Planctomyces sp. SH-PL62: one gene and its partner. The protein of the gene in region 2 interacts with the protein of the main gene of each other region in a pairwise test. Links are inferred from orthologs where the notes say so. Each region holds a gene or a part of one and is shown on either strand. Other genes may lie near its edges.

Evidence for each region. The genes of interacting proteins can lie anywhere in the genome.
Region 1: the proteins of VT85_RS10945 (region 2) and lysA interact in binary tests that used the Escherichia coli proteins (3 or more experiments, as listed by UniProt). The link is inferred for Planctomyces sp. SH-PL62 from one-to-one orthologs.

Annotation. Positions count from the first base shown.
Region 1 is NZ_CP011273.1:103,209-106,317, reverse strand. The notes cover bases 178-3,043. They hold lysA (diaminopimelate decarboxylase), read left to right. Parts: upstream 178-901; coding sequence 902-2,185; downstream 2,186-3,043. Other genes in these bases: VT85_RS00400 (hypothetical protein), read left to right, coding at 2,359-3,043; argH (argininosuccinate lyase), read left to right, coding at 178-765. In the rest of the region: more of argH, read left to right, coding at 1-177; more of VT85_RS00400, read left to right, coding at 3,044-3,109. UniProt on the Escherichia coli protein: Specifically catalyzes the decarboxylation of meso-diaminopimelate (meso-DAP) to L-lysine. Is not active against the DD- or LL-isomers of diaminopimelate.
Region 2 is NZ_CP011273.1:2,832,867-2,835,882, reverse strand. The notes cover bases 109-2,881. They hold VT85_RS10945 (response regulator transcription factor), read right to left. Parts: upstream 1,976-2,881; coding sequence 1,241-1,975; downstream 109-1,240. Other genes in these bases: VT85_RS10935 (CotH kinase family protein), read right to left, coding at 2,822-2,881; VT85_RS10940 (DUF4956 domain-containing protein), read right to left, coding at 1,997-2,686; VT85_RS10950 (sensor histidine kinase), read right to left, coding at 109-901. Also shown: more of VT85_RS10950, read right to left, coding at 1-108; more of VT85_RS10935, read right to left, coding at 2,882-3,016. UniProt on the Escherichia coli protein: Response regulator member of the two-component regulatory system CpxA/CpxR which responds to envelope stress response by activating expression of downstream genes including cpxP, degP, dsbA and ppiA.

The sequences.
Region 1 (3,109 bases), 2.7 Mb from region 2 along the record:
CCCATCGACCGCGACTTCACGGCCCGCGAACTGGGCTTCGAGGGGGTCGCGGCGAACAGCCTGGACGTCTCCAGCGACCGCGACTTCGCCATCGAGGCGGTCTTCGCCCTGACCCTGATCGCCGAGCACCTGGCCGGCTGGGCCGAGGAATGGATCCTCTGGAGCACCCAGGAGTTCGGCTTCCTGGCGCTGCCGGACGCGATCTGCACCGGCTCCAGCATCATGCCACAGAAGAAGAACCCGGACGTCCTGGAGCTGATCCGGGGCCGCTCGGCCCGCGTCGTCGGCTCGCTGACGACCTTGCTGGTCCTCATCAAGGGCCTGCCGCTGGCCTACAACCGCGACCTCCAGGAAGACAAGCTCCCCCTGTTCGACGCCTTCGACACCGTCGAGGCCTGCGTCGAGCTGGCCGCCGTGGTGGTCTCGGGGGCGAACCTCCGCCCCGAACGGATCGGCGAACGGCTCGACGAAGGCTACCTGGACGCGACGACCCTGATGGAGCACCTGATCCTCCAGGGCGTCCCCCAGCGCACCGCCCACGAGGTCATCGGCCGCCTCGTCGGCCTCTGCGAGCGCCAGGGCCTGAAACGCCTGGCCGACCTTTCCGACGCCGACCTCGCCGAAGCCTCCCCCAAGCTCGGCCCCGACGCCCGCGGCCTACTGGGCGTCGAGGCGGCGATCCGAGCGTTCAAGTCCTACGGCTCGACCGCCCCGGACCAGGTGGCGACGCAGCTCGGTCGGTGGAAGACGAAGCTGGAACTGTAGGCCGCAGGTCGGTCGCCCCTTCTCCTTCAACAAGGGGAGAAGGCGAGGAAGGCCGACGTCGAGCGATCCCAAGTCAGACGACGAACCGGGCGGTCCTCGCCCGACCTTCCCCACCCTTATTGAAGATCGAAGCCCCATGGAAGCCTTCCAGTACTGCGAAAATCAGCTCTATTGCGAAGCCGTCCCGGTCGCCAGGCTGGCGGAGGAGTACGGGACGCCGCTGTACATTTATAGCGCGGGGGCGATCGTCGACGCGCTCAAGTCGTTGCAGGAGGCCTACGCCGAGGTCGACCCGCTGGTCTGCTACTCGGTGAAGGCGAACTCGAACCTCGGCGTGCTGAAGCTCCTGAACGGGCACGGCAGCGGGTTCGACGTGGTCTCCGGCGGCGAGCTGTTCCGGGTGGTCAAGGCGGGGGGCGACCCCGGCAAGACGGTGTTCGCGGGGGTGGGCAAGAGCGACCCGGAGATCGCCCAGGCGATCGAGGCCGGCGTGCTGATGTTCAACGTCGAGAGCGAGGCCGAGCTGGAGTCGATCGCCCGGGTGGCGGCGTCGATGGGGCGGGTCGCGCCGATCGCGCTGCGGGTGAACCCGGACGTGGACCCGAAGACCCATCGGTACACGTCGACGGGGCAGAAGGAATCCAAGTTCGGTTTGGATATCGATCGGGCGATGCGGATCGCGGGGACCGTAAAGGATATCCCGAGCCTGTCGATGATCGGCATGCACATGCACATCGGCTCTCAGATCACCTCGGTCGACCCCTACGCGAAGGCGGTCGGTAAGGGGGTGGAGCTGATCGAGAGGCTGCGGGCGATGGGCCACCCGATCGCCTGGTACAACATGGGGGGGGGCTACGGGATCGCCTACAAGGGGTCGGAAGCCCGGCCGATCCGCGAGTTCGCCGCGGCCATCCTGCCGGGGATCAAGGCCGCGAAGTGCCGCCTGGCGATCGAGCCGGGGCGGGTGATCGCCGGCAACGCCGGCGTGCTGGTCAGCCGTGTGTTATATACCAAGCAGTCGGGCGACAAGCGGTTCCTGATCCAGGACGCCGCCATGAACGACCTGATCCGGCCGGCGCTTTACGAGTCGTTCCACCGGATCTGGCCGGTCGTGGTGCCCGAAGGGTTCCCCGCGCCCCCGACCGACTACGAGGCCGAGATCCCCGGAGCCGAGCCCCGGGACGTCGTCGGCCCGATCTGCGAGAGCGGCGACTTCTTCGCCAAGGACCGGTCGCTGCCGCCCCTCGACCGCGGCGACCTCCTGGCGACGTTCTCGGCCGGCGCCTACGGCATGGTCATGGCCTCCAACTACAACACCCGCCCCCGCGCCGCCGAGGTCCTCGTCGACGGCGACCAGGCCAAGCTGGTCCGCCGCCGCGAGACGCTCGACGACCTGGTGGCCCAGGAGCTTGAAGTCTGAAACGAAGACCGGAGCGGACGACCGCCGGGGGGCCCCTCGGCGGTCGCGAGGCCGCGCGGGGATCGGACGAGGACGCGAAGGAGCGAGGGCGGGAGGCGGGGAGCCGAGGAGTAAGGCCAGGCGGAGCAGGGCGGGGCGGGGCGTCCCGGACATCAACTCATCGGATCACAGTCATGCGTCAAGACATCGTTCGCTCGATCGGCCGATCCGAGGAAACGGGACCGTCGCGGAGGCCCCGCGCGTCGTCGCGATCGCGGGCGCTGGCGGCCGGGGCGCTCGTCGCCCTCGGCTGGTCGACGGCCGGTCCGGCCCTCCCGCTGGCACACGCCCAGATCCCGGGCCCCGAGCTGTTCGCCCAGCAGCCCAAGACGCCCGAGGAGCTCTGGGGCGCGATCGACTATCTCTCGCGGACCGGCCAGGGCCGCCAGGCGGTCCCCTACCTGGAGACCTTCTCCCAGGCCGAGGTCGACGACGCGACCCTGCTGAAGCTCCGCGACAAGTACGGCCCCGGCTCGTTCCTCCGCCTCGACGACGACCCGGCCACCAAGCCTTTCGCCAAGCCCCTGACCGACAAGCTGAACGCCGCCGCCCGCCGCATGACCGCCGACCCCGAGCGGATCCGCGGCTACATCCCCGCCCTCCTGGCCTCGAAGGAAGAGCAGGATTACGCCGTGGCGAGGCTCCGCGAGTCGGGGCCGTTCGCCGTCCCCGCGATCGTGGCCGAGATCAAGAAGTACGGCCCGACGGCCCCCGAGCGCGGGCGGCTCATCCACAACGCCGGCCGGCTCGACACCTCGTCGGTCCCGGCCTGGATCGCCGCCCTGGACAGCCCCGACCCCCTCCTGGCGGCCGACGTCGCGGGGATCCTGGGCGACCTCGCCGACTCCCGCGCGGTGCCGTTCCTGACCTTCCCCGCCGCCTGGG
Region 2 (3,016 bases):
CGGCGGCGATCGAGCCGCCGTGGACCTCCACGGCGCGGCGGGCGATGGCCAGGCCCAGGCCGACCCCGCCGCTGGCCCGGCTGCGGTCGTGCTCGATCCGGAAGAACGGCTTGAAGATGTCGGCCAAGGCCTCCTCGGGGACCCCCGAGCCGTGGTCGCGGACGGTGATCGCGGCGAAGCCGCCGTCGGCTTGCAGCGCGACCTCGACCGCCGATCCCTCGGGCGCGTGGCGGACGGCGTTGCGCAGGACGTTCTCGACGGCGCGACGGAGCAGCTCGCGATCGCCCGACGCGACGACCGGCGCGTCGGCCCGCAGGTCCAGCCGACAGCCCTTCGCGTCGGCCTCCACGGCGCAGGCTTCGACCAGCTCCGCCAGGAGGGCGTCGAGCCGGACCTCGTCGCGATGGAGGGCGTGGGGGTCCTCCTCGGCCGAATTGAGCCGGAGCAGCTCGTCGACCAGGGCCGAGAGCCGATCCACCTCCTTCTTGATGCGGCCCATCGCGGCCTCGCGGTCGCCGCCGCGGCCGAGCCGGACGGCCAGGCCGAGGCGGGTCAGCGGCGACCGCAGCTCGTGCGAGACGTCCTGGATCAGCCGCCGCTCGGCCGCCATCAGCGACGCGATCCGGTGGGCCATCACGTCGAACGCGCGGGACAGCTCGCCGATCTCGTCCCGCCGCGTCGAGCCGATCCGGGTCGCCAATCCGCCCCGGCCGAACTCGTCCACCGCCCGCTGCAACCGTCTCAGCGGGCGCACCAGATGGACGGCCAGCGCGTAGATCAGGGCCAGGATCAGCAGCAGGATCCAGAGGTAGTAGGGGAGCGTCTGGGCCCAGGGGACCCCCCGCATCCGGGGGAGGGCCACGAACCGGAGCCCCTCGGCCGTGGGCGGGCTGACGAGCACGGGGGGCCGGGGGCGGCGGGAGCAGGCCGGGGGCGCTCGCCCGCGCCGGGAGCGAGGAACGATCGACGCCGTCGAGCAGGTCGCGGCCGTCGCGGTCCAGCAGGTAATGGTCCCCCTCGAACGACGCGGCCGTCTCGCGGAGGAAGGCCCGCAGCCCCTCGGCCCCGCGTTCGCGCCAGGCGCGTTCGGCCGCGTCGCGCTGGAGGGTGAGGATGCCGGTGAAGAAGCGGCGCTCCTGCGACCGCGACTCGGAGAGGTACCAGAACGTGGCGACGAAGCCGATCGACGACAGCGCGACGGTGGCCGCCGCCCAGGCCAGGATCTTGGCGTAGATCGACCTCATCGCGGGGCCTCGTCGTCCGGCCCGGACCGGAACAGGTAGCCCACGCCCCGGACCGTCCGCACGGCCGACCCCAGCGGGCCGAGCTTCTTGCGGAGGCGGCTGACGTGGACGTCGATGGCGCGGTCGAACGGGGAGGATCGTCGTTGATAGAGCGCCGCAGTCAGCTCGTCCCGGGTGACGATCCGGCCGGCGGCGTAGACGAGGTATTCGAGGATCTCGTACTCGAACGTGGTCGTGGCCACGAGTTCGCCCCCCGCGAACACCTCGCGGGCCGTCGGGATGAGTCGGATCCCCTCGGCCTCCAGCGGGGCGACGGGACGCGCCGCGCGGCCCGCGCGACGGAGCACGGCGCGGACGCGGGCGAGCAACTCGTCGGGGTCGAACGGCTTGGGGACGTAGTCGTCGGCCCCGGCGCCCAGGCCCGCGAGCCGGTCGGCCTTCGCCGAGCGGGCCGTGAGCATGATGACCGGGACCTGGCTCCGCCGACGCAGCAGCCGCAGCACCTCGAAGCCGTCCAGGCCGGGGAGCATCACGTCGAGGAGGATCAGGTCGCGATCGGCGTCGAGCGCCGCCCCCAGCCCTCGGCGGCCGTCGTGGGCCGCGGCCAGCCGAATGCCCTCCTGGGCGAAGAACTCGCGCAGGAGGTCGCACAGCTCCAGGTCGTCGTCGATCAGCAGGACCGACGGGCCGGGGCCGGGGCCGGTGGGATCTTCGGGGGGCGCGTCGGTCATGGGACGAAGCCTCGTCGGCCGTCAGTCGAACGAGCGGTCCGCGCGGCGGAGCTCGACGGCCTCCACGCCAGGCGTCTGGTTCAGCTCGGCCGCCGTCTGGACGGGCGAGCGGTCGCGGCGAAGTCGGACGCGATAGGCCAGGTCGATCGAGGCGCCCTGACGGGCGGTCTCGATCGAGACCAGGGTCGCGCGGGTGGAGACGTCGGCGAGGATCCGCTCGATCGCCTCGCGGACGTCCTGAGCGGCGGCGAGGCGGAGCTTCAGGTCCACCTCCGCGCCCGTCCAGGCCGGGTCGCGGCGGCGGGGCCAGAGGACCGGCGAGGCGATCCCCACCACCCCCAGGCCCACCAGGGCGACCAGCAGGTCGTTCGCCCCCGCCGCCATCCCGACCACGACGGCCAGGATGACGAACGCCGTGTCCTGCGTGTCCTTCACGACCGTGCGGAAGCGGGCCACCGACAGCGCGCCGACCAGGCTGAAGGCCCGGGCCACGCTGTCGCCGATGACCTGGGTGGCCATCGCGATCGTCACCGAGAGGAGCACGAGGGTCGTCAGGAACGTCGCCTGCGGCGGCCCCAACCCGCGCCTCGCCCAGCGGTAGACGCCGGCGACCACGCCGCCGAGCAGCAAGGCCGAGGCGATCCGCCAGGCCATCACCGTCCCCGGCAACGTCTCATTGTTGGAAAGCGATTCCAGGATCCAGGCCGGCATCACAACCCCTCCGCCGCCGTTGCGGCGGTTTGACTCCCCAAGGCCATGATCTCACTTTTCGACCGCACGCGCCTCGCCCGTCTCTCCCCCGGCTTCTCCCGCCAGGGGTGAGTTTATGCTTGCGCCGGATTGCGTTCAGGGTGCTTTCGCGTCCCGGACGGCGGGGAGGCCCAGGAGGTGCTTCCGGCGGGCGTCGGCGAAGGCTCGGAGGCTGAGCCCCCGGCCCCGGCCTCTCGCGGCTTCCGGCTTCGGGGCGTCCGCGTCGGGGGAGGTGGCGGCCAGGAACGCCTCGTAGGTCGAGAGCTTGCGCGTGTCGGCCCGCACGTCCTC